Regions from separate parts of the Streptomyces sp. NPDC088794 genome, predicted to be linked through region 2. Evidence: riboswitches for the same ligand, from Rfam matches in the RefSeq annotation. Region 2 holds a riboswitch; each other region holds the start of a gene.
The links. Region 2 has a riboswitch for cobalamin ahead of ACIP6U_RS43945 (CoA-acylating methylmalonate-semialdehyde dehydrogenase). Riboswitches for the same ligand answer to the same signal wherever they lie in the genome.
Positions count from the first base shown of each region.

Region 1 (5,420 bases), on a different contig from region 2:
CTCGTCGGTGCCGTATGCCGCATAAGGCGCGACTCGGACCGGGCCGCCGAGAGCCGCGGCCATGTAGTGGATCACCGGGAGTTCGGGGACGAGCGTCGAGACCGCCGTCGCGTGCACGGCGTGCGTGTGGACGACGGCGTGCGCGTCGGTCGTGCGGTACACGGCGAGGTGCATCGGCAGTTCGCTGGTCGGGATCAGGGTGCCGAGGACCTGCCGGCCGTCGAGGTCGACGCCGGTCACGTCGTCCGGCGTCAGCCGGTCGTAGGGGACACCCGACGGTGTGACCAGCACGGTGTCGCCGACGCGCACCGAGACGTTGCCGGAGGTGCCGACGACCAGACCCTCGGACACCGTGCGGCGGGCCGTCGCGACCAGTGCTTCCCAGGCTTCGGCCTCGTCCGCGTGCACGGCTCTCCCCCACGCCTCCGGCACGCCCTGCGCACCGCCCCGTTCGTCCCGCCCGCCGCGCCCGTCCCGCCTCTGCTCAGCCATGGCGCGATCCTGCCAGCCGCGCCCCTCGGCCGCCGCCGGGTCGGGGCACTTTAGGGCGGAACTCGCACCTCCGGAAGATCGCCTATGCGGACATACCTCTTACGTGTCGCGCTTGGCCGGGGAGCGCCGAGCGCACGGGGATCTTCCAGTAATCTCCGGGTGTTTTGTCTGCACGTCGCCATTCCGGGGGGAAATATGGCCCGTGACCACACACCGTTCCGCGCGCCCGTCCGCACGCCCTTCCGCGCGCCCTCTCACGCACCTCTTCGCGCGCCCCACCACCGCCGCAGCCGCCTGATCGCGGCCTGTGTGGCGGCGCTGGCCGTCGGGGGCAGCCTGCTCGCCGAGGTTCCCGCCTCCGCCGCGAGCCTGCCGAAGGGGCACGACGTCTCCTCGCACCAGAGGAACGTCGACTGGGCCGGCGCGAAGGCCAAGGGCGCCAAGTTCGTCTACATCAAGGCGACCGAGTCGACGACCTATCAGAACCCCTACTTCGGCCGGCAGTACGACGGTGCGCGCGGCGCCGGCATCATCCGCGGGGCGTACCACTTCGCGCTGCCGAACAAGTCGTCGGGCAAGGCGCAGGCGGCGTACTTCGTGCGGCACGGCGGTGCCTGGACGGCGGACGGCAGGACGCTGCCGCCCGCGCTCGACATCGAGTACAACCCGTACGACTCCAAGAAGAAGTGCTACGGACTGAGCAAGGCGGCCATGGTCGGCTGGATCAAGTCGTTCAGCTCCGAGGTGCGGCGGCTCACCGGGCGCCTGCCGGTGATCTACACGACCGCGCACTGGTGGGCCCTGTGCACCGGCGGCAGCGGCGCGCTCGCCGCGAACCCGCTGTGGATCGCCCGCCACGACTCCCCGGACACCGGATCGCTGCCGGCCGGATGGTCGTACTGGACCTTCTGGCAGTACGACAACAGCGGCAGCCTGCCGGGTGATCAGAATCTCTTCAACGGGACCCAGACCCAGCTGAAGAGGTTCGCCCGGGGCTACTGAGCCAAGGGGCGCGGGGGTCGTCGAGGTCGCCGGGACGGATCGGTGCGGCGACCCCCCGTTTCATACACCACGAAGCCCCCCTCAGTTCACTTTCCGTTCATTCAGGTTGCCTACGTTCAATTGGCCGATGACCTCGAACGATTGCCTGGGTAAATGGAAAACTTCTCGCTGATCCTCGCGATTGTGGTCGTAACCGCTCTCGCGTTCGATTTTACGAACGGTTTTCACGACACCGCCAACGCGATGGCCACCACCATCTCGACCGGTGCGCTCAAGCCCAAGGTGGCGGTGGCGATGTCCGCCGCGCTCAACCTGGTGGGCGCCTTCCTCTCCGTCGAGGTCGCCAACACGATCTCCAAGGGTCTCGTCGACGAGACCGGCATCCGTCCCGAGGTCATCTTCGCCGCCCTGGTCGGCGCGATCCTGTGGAACCTGGTGACCTGGCTCGTCGGACTGCCGTCCAGTTCCTCGCACGCCCTGATGGGCGGTCTGATCGGCGCCACCATCGCCTCGGCCGGCACCGGTGCGGTGCACGGCGACGCGCTCGTCACCAAGGTGCTGCTGCCGGCGGTCGCCGCCCCGATCGTGGCCGGTGTCGCCGCGCTGCTCGCGACCCGCCTGTCCTACCGGCTCGGCAGGAAGGCCGACGGCAAGGCCGCCGCGAAGGGCTACCGCGCCGGCCAGATCGCCTCCGCCGGACTGGTCTCGCTGGCCCACGGCACCAACGACGCGCAGAAGACGATGGGCATCATCACCCTCGCCCTGGTCGCCGGCGGCGCCGTCGCCCCCGACTCCGACCCGCCCACCTGGGTCATCCTCTCCGCCGGTCTCGCCATCGCGCTGGGCACCTACCTGGGCGGCTGGCGCATCATCCGCACCATGGGCAAGGGCCTGACCGAGCTTCAGCCGCAGCAGGGCTTCGCCGCCCAGACCAGCGCGGCGACCGCCATCCTGGCCTCCTCGCACCTCGGCTTCTCCCTCTCCACCACGCACGTCGTCTCCGGCTCGGTGATGGGCGCGGGCCTCGGCCGCAAGGGCGGCGTGGTCCGCTGGTCGACGGCGACCCGCATGTTCGTCGCCTGGGGCCTGACCCTGCCGGCCGCCGCCCTGGTGGGCGCGCTCGCCGAGTCCGTCACCGACCTGGGCGACTGGGGCACGGCGGTCGTCGCCGTCTTCCTGATCGCCTCCAGCGCGGCCATCTGGAAGCTCTCCCGCCGCGAGGTCGTCGACCACAGCAACGTCAACGAGACCGAGGAGCCGCCCGGCGTGGTGACCACGGCGATCGCCGCCGTGACCCCGCCTCCCGCGGGCCCGGTCACCGACGACCTGACGGCCACCATCCCGGCGCCCACGACCCCCGCGGCCGATCCGGCCGCCCCGTCGGCCGCCCCCGCTCTCTGATCCCCGCCCACCGGTAACGAAGGAATCACCAGCATGCACATCGACTGGGCGGCCCTCGGCTCCGTCTTCGGCGTCAGCCTCGTGGTCACCGTGGGCCTCGTGGCCCTGTTCACCCTCGGCGTCGCGGGCCTGTCCCGCCAGGAGAAGGCGACGGCCCAGGGCGGCTCGGCCACCCTCGCGGTGACCGGCGCCTACGTCTGCTTCGCGGCGTGCGCGGCGGCTGTGGCGTACGGGATCTCGCTGATCGTCGCCTGATCCCCGCACGTTCCTCGACCTATCGTCCGCCGACCTCCGACGGGCCCTGTGTGGGCCTCAGCACACTCTCCCGTCGCAGGTCAGCGGCAAGTTGACGGTTCTTCCAGGCCCGTGGTGGACTGCCGGGGCCAAGTACGGCGGCAAGAGAGGAAGCCGGTGTGATTCCGGCGCGGTCCCGCCACTGTCACCGGGGTAGGTAGTCCCGGGAGCCAGGAACTCTCGCCGTCGCTCTCTTCGAACCAGGGCGCGGACACCCTGAGTGAGGACAATTCGCCATGCGCGGCCGCCTGTTGAGGTCCATCACCCGAGCTCTGCCCGACCCGACGGCCGGCTGAGCCGATGCGTGCCGATCGCGTCTTCGCGTACGGCGCCGCCGCCGGCCTCCTCGGTGACCATCTGCTCGGCGATCCGCGCCGCGGCCATCCGGTCGCCGCGTTCGGCCGGGCCGCGGGCGCCGTGGAGCGGGTGCTGTGGCGCGACCACCGCGGCTGGGGCGCCCTGCACACCGCCGTGTGCGCGGGCGGCGCCGTCGCCCTCGCCGCCGCGGCAACGTCCGCCGTACGCCCCTCCCGTACCGCCTCCGTCGCGCTGACCGCCGCCGCCACCTGGGCCGTCGTCGGCGGCACCTCCCTCGCCCGTGAGGCGGGGGCCATCGGGCAGGCGCTGGCGGCCGGGGACATCGAGAGCGCGCGGGCCCGGCTGCCCCACCTCTGCGGGCGCGACCCCCAGGCCCTCGACGCCGACGGGATCGCCCGGGCCGTCGTCGAGTCCGTCGCCGAGAACACCTCCGACGCGGTGGTGGGCGCGCTGGTGTGGGGTGCGGTGGCGGGCGTGCCGGGCCTGGTCGGCTTCCGGGCCGTGAACACCCTCGACGCCATGGTCGGGCACAAGTCGCCCAAGTACCGCCGCTACGGCTGGGCTTCGGCCCGCCTCGACGACGTGGCCGGCTGGCCGGGGGCGCGGCTCACCGCCGTCCTCGCGACCGTGGCGGGCGACGATCCGCGCGGGGCGGTACGCGCCTGGCGTGCCGACGCCGGCAAGCACCCGAGCCCCAACGCCGGGCCCGTGGAGGCCTCGTTCGCGGGGGCGCTCGGGGTGCGGCTGGGCGGAACGCTGGCCTATGGAGGGCGAGTCGAGCACCGGCCCGTCCTCAATGGCGCCTCGGGGCGCGCGGTCGTCACACAGGACATCGAGCGGGCCGTACGGCTGTCCCGGCGCGTCGGTCTGCTCGCGCTCGGCGTGAGCGTCGCCGGGCGGCTGCTCGCGAAGGGGCGCAAGTCATGAGCGGCGGCGGGCTGTTGGTCGCCGGGACCACCTCGGACGCCGGCAAGAGTGTCGTCACCGCCGGAATCTGCCGGTGGCTGGTGCGGCAGGGCGTGAAGGTCGCGCCGTTCAAGGCGCAGAACATGTCCCTCAACTCGTTCGTGACGCGCGAGGGCGCGGAGATCGGGCGGGCGCAGGCCATGCAGGCGCAGGCCTGTCGGATCGAGCCGACCGCGCTGATGAATCCCGTGCTGCTCAAGCCCGGTGGCGAGCGGAGCAGTCAGGTCGTGCTCATGGGCAGGCCCGTGGGCGAAATGAGTGCGCGTGGCTACCACGGCGGGCGGCAGGAACGGTTGCTCGGGACCGTGCTCGACTGTCTCGCGGAGTTGCGGGGCACGTATGACGCGGTGATCTGTGAGGGGGCCGGCAGTCCTGCCGAGATCAATCTGCGGCGGACCGACATCGTGAACATGGGGATCGCGCGCAACGCGCGGCTGCCCGTGCTCGTGGTGGGCGACATCGACCGCGGGGGCGTCTTCGCCTCCTTCTTCGGGACGGTCGCGCTGCTCAGCCCGGAGGATCAGGCCCTGATCGCCGGGTTCGTCGTCAACAAGTTCCGTGGCGATGTGTCGCTGCTGGAACCGGGGTTGGAGATGCTGCTCGGCCTCACCGGGCGGCGGACGTACGGCGTGCTGCCGTTCCAGCACGGCCTCGGGATCGACGAGGAGGACGGGCTGCGCATCTCGCTGCGCGGGACCGTGCGGGAATCCAACACCGCGCCGCCTGTCGGCGAGGACGTGCTGCGCGTCGCCGTGTGCGCGATCCCGCTCATGTCCAACTTCACGGACGTGGACGCGCTGGCCGCCGAACCGGGCGTCGTGGTGCGGTTCGTGGACCGGCCCGAGGAGCTGGCCGACGCCGATCTCGTCGTGATCCCGGGGACCCGGGGGACGGTCAAGGCGCTGGAGTGGCTGCGGGAGCGGGGACTTGCCGACGCCCTGGTCCGC
Region 1 covers NZ_JBIVKB010000020.1:64,115-69,534, forward strand. The annotation lists gene ACIP6U_RS41350 (class II aldolase/adducin family protein) at 1-492, opposite strand, end outside; gene ACIP6U_RS41355 (lysozyme) at 688-1,494, shown strand; gene ACIP6U_RS41360 (anion permease) at 1,648-2,895, shown strand; gene ACIP6U_RS41365 (hypothetical protein) at 2,929-3,150, shown strand; cobalamin riboswitch at 3,229-3,392, shown strand; gene ACIP6U_RS41370 (cobalamin biosynthesis protein) at 3,490-4,434, shown strand; gene ACIP6U_RS41375 (cobyric acid synthase) at 4,431-5,420, shown strand, end outside.
Region 1: another riboswitch for cobalamin. It lies ahead of ACIP6U_RS41370 (cobalamin biosynthesis protein); the one in region 2 lies ahead of ACIP6U_RS43945 (CoA-acylating methylmalonate-semialdehyde dehydrogenase).

Region 2 (5,420 bases):
CGAGATGAACTGCTTGACTCCGGTCAGGACGTAGTGGTCGCCGTCGCGGACCGCGCGGGTGCGCAGCGCGGCCGCGTCCGATCCGGCGCCCGGCTCGGTCAGGCAGTAGCTCGCCAGGTCCTCCATCGCGCAGAGGCGTGGCAGCCAGCGTTCCCGCTGAGCCGCGTCGCCGTAGTGGTCGATCATCCAGGCGACCATGTTGTGGATGGAGAGATAGCCCGCGATGGACGGGCAGCCGGAGGCCAGGGTCTCGAAGACGAGGACGCCGTCGGCGCGGGTCAGGCCTGAGCCGCCCGACTCCTCACGGACGTAGACACCGCCGAGGCCGAGTCCGGCTGCCTTGCGCAGGACGTCGAGCGGGAAGTGCTTGTCCCGGTCCCAGTCCACGGCGTGCGGGGCGAGATGGTCTTGGGTGAAGTCCAACGTCGCCTCGACGAGGGCCTGTTGGTCCTCGGTGAGCAAGGTGGTGGTCATCGCGCTCAGCCCATCGTCGGGATGGTGAAGCTCGCGCCCTCGCGAAGCCCCGCGGGCCAGCGCGAAGTGACGGTCTTCGTACGCGTGTAGAAGCGGATCGCATCCGGGCCGTGCTGGTTGAGGTCGCCGAAGCCGGACCGTTTCCAGCCGCCGAAGGTGTGGTAGGCGACGGGCACCGGGATGGGCACGTTGACGCCGACCATGCCGGTGTTCACGCGCCGGGTGAAGTCGCGGGCGGTGTCGCCGTCCCGGGTGAAGATCGCGACGCCGTTGCCGTAGAGGTGCTCGCTGGGCAGGCGCAGGGCCTCCTCGTAGTCGGCGGCGCGGACCACGGACAGGACCGGGCCGAAGATCTCCTCCTGGTAGATCCGCATGGCCGGGGTGACCCGGTCGAAGAGGGAGGCTCCGGCGAAGAAGCCGTCCTCGTGGCCGGGCAGGACGAAGTCCCGTCCGTCAACGACGAGTTCGGCGCCCTCCTCGACGCCGAGGTCGACGTACGAGCGCACCCGGTCGACGGCGTCCCGGCCGACCAGCGGTCCGAAGTCGGCCTCGGGGTCGTCGCTGCGGCCGATGCGCAGCGACCCGATGCGCTCCTTCAGTCGGGCCACGAGCGCGTCGGCGGTGGCCTCGCCGACCGGGACGGCGACGGAGATCGCCATGCAGCGCTCCCCCGCCGAGCCGTTGCCCGCGCCGATCAGGGCGTCCACGGCCTGATCGAGGTCGGCGTCCGGCATGACGATCATGTGGTTCTTGGCGCCCCCGAAGCACTGGGCGCGCTTGCCGTGCGCGGCGGCGGTGGCATAGACGTACGCGGCGATCGGGGTGGAGCCGACGAAACCGAGGGCTTCGACGCGGGGGTCTTCGAGAAGGGTGTCGACGGTCTCCTTGCCGCCGTGGACGACGTTCAGGACGCCGGGCGGCAGGCCCGCTTCCAGGAAGAGTTCGGCGAGCCGGAGCGGAACGGAAGGGTCGCGTTCGGAGGGCTTGAGGATGAAGGCGTTGCCGCAGGCCAGCGCGGGCGCCGCCTTCCACAGGGGGATCATCGCGGGGAAGTTGAAGGGGGTGATGCCGGCGACGACTCCGAGCGGGGCTCGCAGGGAGTGGACGTCGATGCCCGTGCCGGCGTTGTCGGTGAACTCGCCCTTGAGCAGGTGCGGGATGCCGGCGGCGAACTCGACGACTTCGAGGCCGCGCTGGAGGTCGCCGTGCGCGTCGGCGACGGTCTTGCCGTGCTCGGAGGAGAGGAGCCGGGCCAGTGAGTCCCGCTCCCCCTCGACGAGTTGGAGGAAGCGGAGGAAGACGCGGGCGCGGCGCTGCGGGTTCCACTGACCCCACTCGCGCTGCGCCTCGGTGGCGTCGGCGATGACGGCCTCGGTCTCGGCGCGGCTCGCGAGCGGGACGCGGGCCTGCACCTCGCCGGTGTTCGGGTCGTACACATCGCCGTAGGACCCCGAGGTTCCCGGGGTGTGCTTGCCGCCGACGAAATGACTCAACTCGCGCACGGGAGCGCGGTCTTGTGCGTGGACCATGGATGCCTGCTCTCGTCAGGTGGGGTCCAGGAATGGCGCGCTCGCCACCGGCACGGACGCCGAAAGCGCACACGTGCGGGGGGGGCCGCGCAGGATCGCGTATGGCGAAGGGCCGTCAGGTCCTGACGGTGGAATGCCGGAAAGACTCGGCAACAGGCAGTGGGCCCCTGCCGGGATCGTGAACGCATACCGGTGCCATGCGTGTCTGCTCCATCCTCGTGGACAACACGGAACAAACCGCGGCCGGTATCCTGACTCCCGGATCAGCGCGCGCCGTCCGCCTTCCCGACATCCAGCTCGTCAGTGGCGTCCTGCTCGACGGCGAACTCCCCGGTCACAGTGGCGGGACCGTGCCGGTTTCACACCGGCTTCCCTGCACCGCGGACCTTGGGGCACGAGCATATAGTTGGACGTCCTAGTAAATCCAGTGCCGACGGCCGCGCGGCTATTCGGGTTCCGTTCAGGAGTCGCCTGGATCGGCCGCTCGCGCGGGAGCGGCGAAACGCACCGGCGCCCGGAATCGGGCCTTGCGGGCGGCCCGGCGGAACGTCGTGAGGACGGCCGGTCCCGCCAGCAGGATGCAGAGGAAGTTGGTGACCGCCCGCCCTGTGTCCCAGCCGAGGGACGTGGCGATGTCGAAGGCGACGTAGCGATGCCACTGCTCGGTGAACGGCAGGCCGGGCAGATAGGCGATGGAGTTGTTCGGGTCGAGGGAGAACGGCCAGAAGGAGAGGTTGAGCAGGAAGCCGAAGAGATAGCCGGAGAGCGAGCCGTAGACGGCGAGGAGCAGTACCTCGCGTCGGCCGCTCGCTCTGGGGAGGAAGCCGGCGAGCATGCCGACGAACGCGCAACCGAACATCTGGTACGGCATCCACGGCCCGACCCCGCCGGTGATGAGGGCGGAGGCGAACAGCGAGGTGCACCCCAGGACGAAGCCGAAGCCGGGCCCGTAGACGCGTCCGGCGAGGACGAGGACGAAGAAGACGGTCTCGATGCCCGCGGTGCCGGCGCCCAGTGGACGCAGCGCCGCGTTGACGGCGGACAGGACGCCGAGCATCGCGAGCGCCTTGGAGTCGATACCGCCCTCGGCGATCTCGGAGAGGACGACGCACAGGACGAGTACCAGCAGCACGCCGAAGATGAGCGGGGGTGCGTAGTTCGAGCCGAAGGTGCCCGGTGCGACGACGAACGGCCAGAAGAACGCGACCACGCCGAGGATCGCGGCGAGCGCCATCACGATCCCGGCGCGGCCGGTGAGCCGGATGGCCGGGGCGGAGGTACGGAGTGCGGTCATCGGTCGGAGTCCCCGTCCAGCAGCGGGAGCACCTGATCGACGGTCAGGAACGGCAGCGGAGCGAGGATCTTCGCCGTCTGCGGCGCGAACACCGGTGAGGCCGTGATGACTTCGGCGGTGGGCCCGTCGGCGACGATGTCCCCCTCCGCCATGACGACGACCCGGTCGGCGGCGCGGGCGACGAACTCGACGTCGTGGGTGGCGATGACGACGGCCCGGCCCTCGGCGGCCAGCGCGTCGACGATCCGGACGAGTTCCGTCTTTGCGCGGTAGTCGAGGCCGCGTGTCGGCTCGTCGAGAAGCAGCACTCGGGGTGCGGCGGAGAGTTGGATGGCCAGGACGAGTGCCAGCTTCTGTCCCTCGGACAGGTCGCGCGGGTGGGTGTCGTCGGGGATGCCGGGCGCGAGCCGGTCCAGGATGGCGCGGGCCGGCTCCCCGCCGGCCGACTCGGTGTCGGCCTGGCCGAGTTCCTGTTTGACGCTTTCGAGATAGAGCAGGTCGGCGGGGGTCTGCGGGACCAGGCCGACAGCCCGGCGGGCCTCGGCGGAGGACAGCGCGTGCGGATCCCCCGGGGCGTCGGCGACCTTGACCGTTCCGGCGCGACGCGGACCGGAGCCCTGGAGTGCCCACAGCAGGGAGGACTTGCCGGAGCCGTTGCGGCCCATGAGCGCGACGACCTCGCCCCCTCGGAGGTCCAGGTCGACCTCCCGGACCGCCGGTACCCCGTGGTAGGTCACCGTTACGCCGCGCGCGGTCAACAGCCGTGGGCCGACGCTGGTTTGGGGAGGGCGTACGGGTCCGGGCGTTCGGCCTTTCAGACGGGTCCGCAGGGGGGCGGCGGCGCGGCGGGCGTCGCGGATGGACAGGGGCAGCGGGGACCAGCCGGCGGCTCGGCCGAGTTCCACGATCGGCGGCGCGATCGTGGACGTACGCAGGATGTCGGCGGGTGCGCCGATCGCCGCGCGGCCGTCGCCCGGCAGATGGACGATGCGGTCGGCGTACTGCACGACCCGTTCGAGGCGGTGCTCGGCCATCAGCACGGTGACGCCGAGGTCGTGGACGAGGCGGGTGACGGCGGCGAGGACTTCTTCGGCCGCCGTGGGGTCGAGAGCTGAGGTGGGCTCGTCGAGGACCAGGACGCGGGGGTGAGCGGTGAGGACGGAGCCGATGGCGACGCGTTGTTGCTGGCCGCCGGAGAGTTCATGCAGGGCGCGGTGGCGCAGGTCGGCGAGGCCGAGCAGGTCGAGGGTCTCCTCGACGCGCTTGCGCATGGTGGCGGGCGGGATCGCCAACTGCTCCATGGCGTAGGCGAGTTCCTCCTCGACGGTGTCGGTGACGAAGCCGTCCAGGGGGTCCTGGCCCACCACTCCGACGACGTCGGCGAGTTCGCGCGGCGGGTGGTGAGCGGTGTCGCGGCCGTCCACGACGACCCGGCCGTACAGGGTGCCGCCGGTGAAGTGCGGCACGAGCCCGTTGACGGCGCCCAGGAGCGTCGACTTACCGACGCCCGTGTGCCCGACGACGAGGCACAGTTCGCCCTCCTCCACCGTCAGGTCGACCTCGCGCAGGGCGGGTTCGGCCGCGTCGTCGTAGTGGACGGTGACCTGGTCGAAGGTGATCACGTGGCGCCGGCTTTCTCGGTACGCCGAGGGGCGGTTGGGGGCGGGGAGAGGAATCCGGCGGTCCCGGCGAGCAGGATCGCGGCGGTCGGGACAAGCGGCAGGGCCGGCCAGGTCAGGGGGTAGAGGGAGGGGTTCAACTCGGCGGGGTCGTAGCCGAGGTTGCTGTAGAGCAGCACGGCGGCCACGACACCAGCACCGGATACGGCCCATTCCGGCAGTCGCCAGGGGTCTGGTCGGTAGGTGGTGCGGGTGACCCGGCGTCCGCCCAGCCGCAGCCCGGCCACGCAGAGCAGGGCTCCGGCGAGCATTGCGGGCAGGCCGAGGACGGTCGGGGCGGTCGCGTCGAGCAGTCCGTACGCCCCCGCGCACAGCCCGCACATGCCGAGCAGCATCAGCGCTCCGGTGACGCGGCGCGAGCGGGGGGTGGCGGAGCCCGCCCGGCCGTAGCCGCGGGAGTCCATCGCGGCGGCCAGGCGCAGGGACCGTTCGAGCGCGTCCTCC
Region 2 covers NZ_JBIVKB010000023.1:97,109-102,528, reverse strand. The annotation lists gene ACIP6U_RS43950 (acyl-CoA dehydrogenase family protein) at 1-474, opposite strand, end outside; gene ACIP6U_RS43945 (CoA-acylating methylmalonate-semialdehyde dehydrogenase) at 480-2,003, opposite strand; cobalamin riboswitch at 2,227-2,408, opposite strand; gene ACIP6U_RS43940 (ECF transporter S component) at 2,464-3,297, opposite strand; gene ACIP6U_RS43935 (ABC transporter ATP-binding protein) at 3,294-4,919, opposite strand; gene ACIP6U_RS43930 (energy-coupling factor transporter transmembrane component T) at 4,916-5,420, opposite strand, start outside.

Region 3 (5,420 bases), on a different contig from region 2:
ATCAGATTGAGGAGGAAACGGCGGCGATCGGCCTTGGTCTCCAACCGGTCAAGCTTTTCAACCTCGTTGATCCACCTGAAGCAGAACTCGGCCTTCTCGCGGATGGAGGGGATGTTCTCCACCGCGTCAAAGGCGGCCGCTCTGTCCTCCGGGTCGGGGAGGTAGGTGTCCAGGAGGGTCAAGTAGAACTGGACGTGGACTGCTTCCTCGAAGAGCTGGCGGCTCAAGTAGAGCCGTGCCTCGGGGGAGTTGATGTGCTTGTACAGCGTCAGCACGAGGTTGTTCGCCACGATCGAGTCGCCCGTCGCGAAGAACGCGACCAGCCGGCCGATCATGTGCTGCTCACCCGGCGTCAGCTTCGCGAGATCGGTGACGTCCGAGTGGAGGTCGACCTCCTCGACGGTCCAGGTGTTCTTGATGGCGTCCCGGTAGCGCTCGTAGAAGTCGGGGTAGCGCATGGGGCGGAGGGTCAGCTCGAAGCCGGGGTCGAGCAAGTTTTTGACAGGCGCAGTCTTGGCTTCGGTCGTCATTATTGGCAGGCCTCGCAGGACTCGGGGTTTTCCAGGGAGCAGGCGACCGCGTCGGGGTCAACGGCCTGCTGGACGGGGACAGTTGCTTGGGCCTGGGCGGCGCGGGCGATCCGGGTCGCCGGCCGCGACCGCAGGTAGTACGTCGTCTTCAGGCCCTGCTTCCACGCGTACGCGTACATCGACGAGAGCTTGCCGATGGTCGGGGTTTCCAGGAAGAGGTTGAGGGACTGGGACTGGTCCAGGTACGGGGTGCGGGCCGCGGCCATGTCGATCAGGCCGCGCTGCGGGATCTCCCAGGCCGTGCGGTACAGCGCGCGGACCTCCGCCGGGATCCAGGCGAAGCCCTGCACCGAGCCGTTGGCCTCGCGCAGCGCCTCGCGGGTGCGGGCGTCCCAGACGCCGAGGCGCTTCAACTCGTCGACCAGGTAGGAGTTGACCTGGAGGAACTCGCCGGACAGCGTCTCGCGCTTGAACAGGTTGGAGACCTGCGGCTCGATGCACTCGTAGACGCCGGCGATCGAGGCGATGGTGGCGGTGGGGGCGATCGCGAGCAGGAGGCTGTTGCGCATGCCGACCTTGGCGATACGTTCCCGCAGTGCCGCCCAGCGCTCGGGCCAGGTCAGTTCCACGTCGTAGTGGTCGGGGTGCAGGACGCCTCGGGCGGTGCGGGTCTTCTCCCAGGCGGGGAGGGGGCCGTTGCGCTCGGCCAGGTCCGCCGACGCCTCGTACGCGGCGAGCATGATGCGCTCGGCGATGCGGGTGGAGAGGGCCTTGGCCTCGGGGGAGTCGAAGGGCAGGCGGAGTTTGAAGAAGACGTCCTGGAGGCCCATGGCACCGAGGCCGACGGGACGCCATTTCGCGTTGGAGCGGCCCGCCTGCTCGGTCGGGTAGAAGTTGATGTCGACGACCCGGTCGAGGAAGGTGACGGCCGTGCGGACGGTCTCGTCCAGCCGGTCCCAGTCGATGTCCCGGCCGACCACGAAGGCGCCGAGGCTGACCGAGCCCAGGTTGCAGACCGCGGTCTCGCCGTCGTCCGTGACCTCCAGGATCTCCGTGCAGAGGTTGGAGGAGTGGACCGTGTGGCCCGGCTCGGCGGTCTGGTTGGCGGTGCGGTTGGCGGCGTCCTTGAAGGTCAGCCAGCCATTGCCGGTCTGCGCGAGGGTGCGCATCATGCGGCCGTAGAGGTCGCGGGCCGGGATGGTCTTGCGGGCGAGCCCGGCGGCCTCGGCCTTGCGGTACGCGGCGTCGAACTCCGCGCCCCACAGGTCGACGAGTTCGGGCACGTCGGCGGGGGAGAAGAGCGACCAGACGCCGTCCTCGTTGACCCGGCGCATGAACTCGTCCGGGATCCAGTGCGCGAGGTTCAGGTTGTGCGTACGGCGGGCGTCCTCACCGGTGTTGTCCCGCAGCTCCAGGAACTCCTCGATGTCGGAGTGCCAGGTCTCCAGGTAGACCGCGGCCGCGCCCTTGCGCCGGCCGCCCTGGTTCACGGCGGCGACGGAGGCGTCCAGCGTCTTGAGGAACGGGACGATGCCGTTGGAGTGCCCGTTGGTGCCGCGGATCAGTGAACCCCGGGAGCGGATGCGGGAGTAGGCGATGCCGATGCCGCCGGCGTGCTTGGAGAGGCGGGCGACCTGGTGGTAGCGGTCGTAGATGGAGTCCAGCTCGTCCATCGGGGAGTCGAGGAGGTAGCAGGACGACATCTGGGGGTGCCGGGTGCCGGAGTTGAAGAGCGTGGGGGAGGAGGGGAGGTAGTCCAGCCGGCTCATCAGGCGGTAGAGCGAGGCGACTTCGTCCAGGGCGCGGGTGCTGTCGTCCTCCGCGAGGCCGGCGGCGACGCGCAGCATGAAGTGCTGGGGGGTCTCGACGACCTTGCGGGTGATGGGGTGGCGCAGCAGGTAGCGGCTGTGCAGGGTGCGCAGGCCGAAGTAGCCGAAGCGGTCGTCGGCGGTGCGGTCGATCAGTTCGTCGAGGCGGGCCGCGTGGACGCGGACGAACTCGGCGGTGCGGTCGGCGATGAGGCCCTCGCGGTGGCCGACGAGGACCGACTCGGTGAACGAGGTGACGCCCTGCGAGGCGGCCTCGGCGCGGATCGAGATGGTCAGCAGCCGGGCGGCGACCTGCGAGTAGGCGGGGTCCTCCGAGATGAGACCGGCGGCGGCCTCCGTGGCCAGCTCGCGCAGTTCGGCCTCGTCGGCCTGCGCGGACCGGCCGCGCAACGCGGCGGCGGCGACCCGGCCGGGGTCGGCGTCGGGGAGGTCGGCGGTCAACTCGGTCAGGATCCGCAGCAACGCGGTACCGGGGCCGTCGGTCTCCGGCGCGGTGACTGAAGCCGGGTCGGCTGGCGCGATGGTCACGTGGGGCTCTCCCTCGCTGGGCACGGGGGCCAGGCGGAGGGCAGGGGGCAGCCACGAGCGCACGACGGCGTCGCGTCCCCGGCCCATTCCACGAGGCCCGGACGTCATGGCACCCGACCGGCTTGGTCGGGCGCGCTGTCGGCAGGTCCTCGGACTGACGCCCATACATGTGCGAACACGCATGAGTACACCGTTGCGGGACAGTTCCGGATTCGCACCGGATTCCCCTGCGACGACAGCGAGCATGAGCATACATCTTGTGCTGGGTTGTAGGAGCACCCCTAGATGTTGTGTCGCGCGCCGACTTCGGAGCGTGTCAGAACGTCAACTGATAGGTGAGCAGCACGAAGTCGCCGGCCTCCGGAATGGGGTTCCAGTCCCGTTCCGGGACGCGGACGAAGCCGAGGCGTTCGTAGATGCGGTGGGCGGCGCGCATGGTCGGCTGGGTGGACAGGACGATGCCGGTGCAGTCCTCGGCGGCTCGTGCGCGGTCGACGCAGGCGCGGACGAGTGCCTCGCCCGCGCCCCGGCCGCGGGCCGCCCGGTCGACGGCGAGCATGCGGATCTCGGCCTCGGTGGGGCCGGCCCGCTCGGCCATGTGCGTGCCGGCGGTGACGAAGGTGACCCCGCCGAGGATCCGGTCCCTGTCCGTGGCGACCAGCACGTCGGCGACGGCCGCCCGATTGGCCACGTCTCTGAGCTCGCCGAGGTACCAGTCGCTCTCTCCGAAGGTCAGCAGGTCGTCCTGGAGGTAGGCCTGGGCGGTGATCTCGCCGAGGGTCTCGTATTCGGTGGGGTGCGCTGCCCGGATCACGATGTCCATGCAGGCGAGTGTGCCCGACGGGTACGACAACGGGCCGCCGGATTTTCTCCGGCGGCCCGTTGAGCAGGAGTGCCTAGTGCGAGGTCCCCGCCGTGGCCGGCGGCAGTTCCACCTCCACGCCCGGGTCGCCCGCGTCCGCCGTGTAGTCGCCCGGCTGCGTCTCGTCGACGCCCTCCGGGGCCTTCAGTGCCTTCAGGACGAAGGTCAGGACCACCGTGACGACGACGTTCAGGACGAACGCGGTGAGGCCGATGTAGCCGATCTCGCCGATGCCGGGGATCTCCTTGGAGGAGCCGCCGAAGTGCTTCTGGGTCGGGGAGGCGACGCCGTACGCGGCGGCCGTGCCGTAGATCATGCCGACCGCCCAGCCGGCGAGCAGGGCCCAGCGGTGGAACCAGCGGGTGAACAGGCCGCCGACCAGGGCCGGGAAGGTCTGGAGGATCCAGATGCCGCCGAGGAGCTGGAAGTTGATGGCGACCGTCTTGTCCATCGTCAGGACGAAGACCAGGGCGCCGACCTTCACCAGCAGGGACACCAGCTTGGAGACCTTGGTCTCCTGTTCCGGTGTGGCGTCCGGCTTGATGAAGTCCTTGTAGATGTTGCGGGTGAAGAGGTTCGCGGCCGCGATGGACATGATGGCCGCGGGCACCAGCGCGCCGATGCCGATCGCCGCGAAGGCCACGCCCGCGAACCAGTCCGGGAACATGTCCTCGAACAGCTGCGGGATCGCCAACTGCCCGTTGCTGACCTTCACTCCGGCCGCGATGGCCATGAACCCGAGCAGCGCCAGCAGGCCGAGCATCAGTGAATACAGCGGCAGGATCGTGGTGTTGCGGCGGATCACCTCACGGCTCCTGGAGGAGAGCGTCGCGGTGATCGAGTGCGGGTACATGAAGAGCGCGAGCGCGGAGCCCAACGCCAGGGTGGCGTACGTCCATTGACCCGCCTCGGCCGGTGCGAGGGCGCCGCGCGGCTTGCCGGTCGCCGGGTTGGTCTGCGCGAACGCCTCGCCGGCCTTGGCGAAGATGTCGTCGAAACCGCCCAGTTTGATCGGGATGTAGATGATCGCCACCGCGATGACGATGTAGATCAGCGTGTCCTTCACGAACGCGATCAGCGCGGGCGCGCGCAGTCCCGAGGAGTAGGTGTACGCCGCGAGTACGCCGAAGGCGATCAGCAGCGGGAGGTCCTTCACGAACCAGTTGGTGTCGTCACCGCCGCCGACGCCCATCACGTCCAGCACTGCCTGGATGCCGACGAGTTGGAGCGCGATGTACGGCATCGTCGCGAGGATGCCGGTGACGGCCACCGCGAGCGAGAGGCCCTTCGAGCCGAACCGGCCGCGCACGAAGTCGGACGTCGTCACATAGCCGTGCTTGTGCGAGACCGACCAGAGGCGGGGCAGGAAGGTGAAGATCAGCGGGTAGACGAGGATCGTGTACGGCACCGCGAAGAAGCCGGCCGCGCCGGCCGCGTAGATCGCCGCCGGGACCGCCACGAACGTATACGCCGTGTAGAGGTCGCCGCCGAGCAGGAACCAGGTGACCCAGGTGCCGAACGACCGTCCGCCCAGGCCCCATTCGTCGAGGCTGGCCTCGTTCTCGGCCCGGCGCCAGCGGGCCGCCAGGAAGCCGACGACCGTGACGGCCACGAAGAAGAAGATGAAGACGGCGAGCGCTACGCCGTTCACGCCGTCGTTCACTTGGCGGC
Region 3 covers NZ_JBIVKB010000002.1:9,712-15,131, reverse strand. The annotation lists gene ACIP6U_RS04640 (ribonucleotide-diphosphate reductase subunit beta) at 1-530, opposite strand, end outside; gene ACIP6U_RS04635 (ribonucleoside-diphosphate reductase subunit alpha) at 530-2,887, opposite strand; cobalamin riboswitch at 3,010-3,156, opposite strand; gene ACIP6U_RS04630 (GNAT family N-acetyltransferase) at 3,204-3,710, opposite strand; gene mctP (monocarboxylate uptake permease MctP) at 3,784-5,412, opposite strand; gene ACIP6U_RS04620 (DUF3311 domain-containing protein) at 5,409-5,420, opposite strand, start outside.
Region 3: another riboswitch for cobalamin. It lies ahead of ACIP6U_RS04635 (ribonucleoside-diphosphate reductase subunit alpha); the one in region 2 lies ahead of ACIP6U_RS43945 (CoA-acylating methylmalonate-semialdehyde dehydrogenase).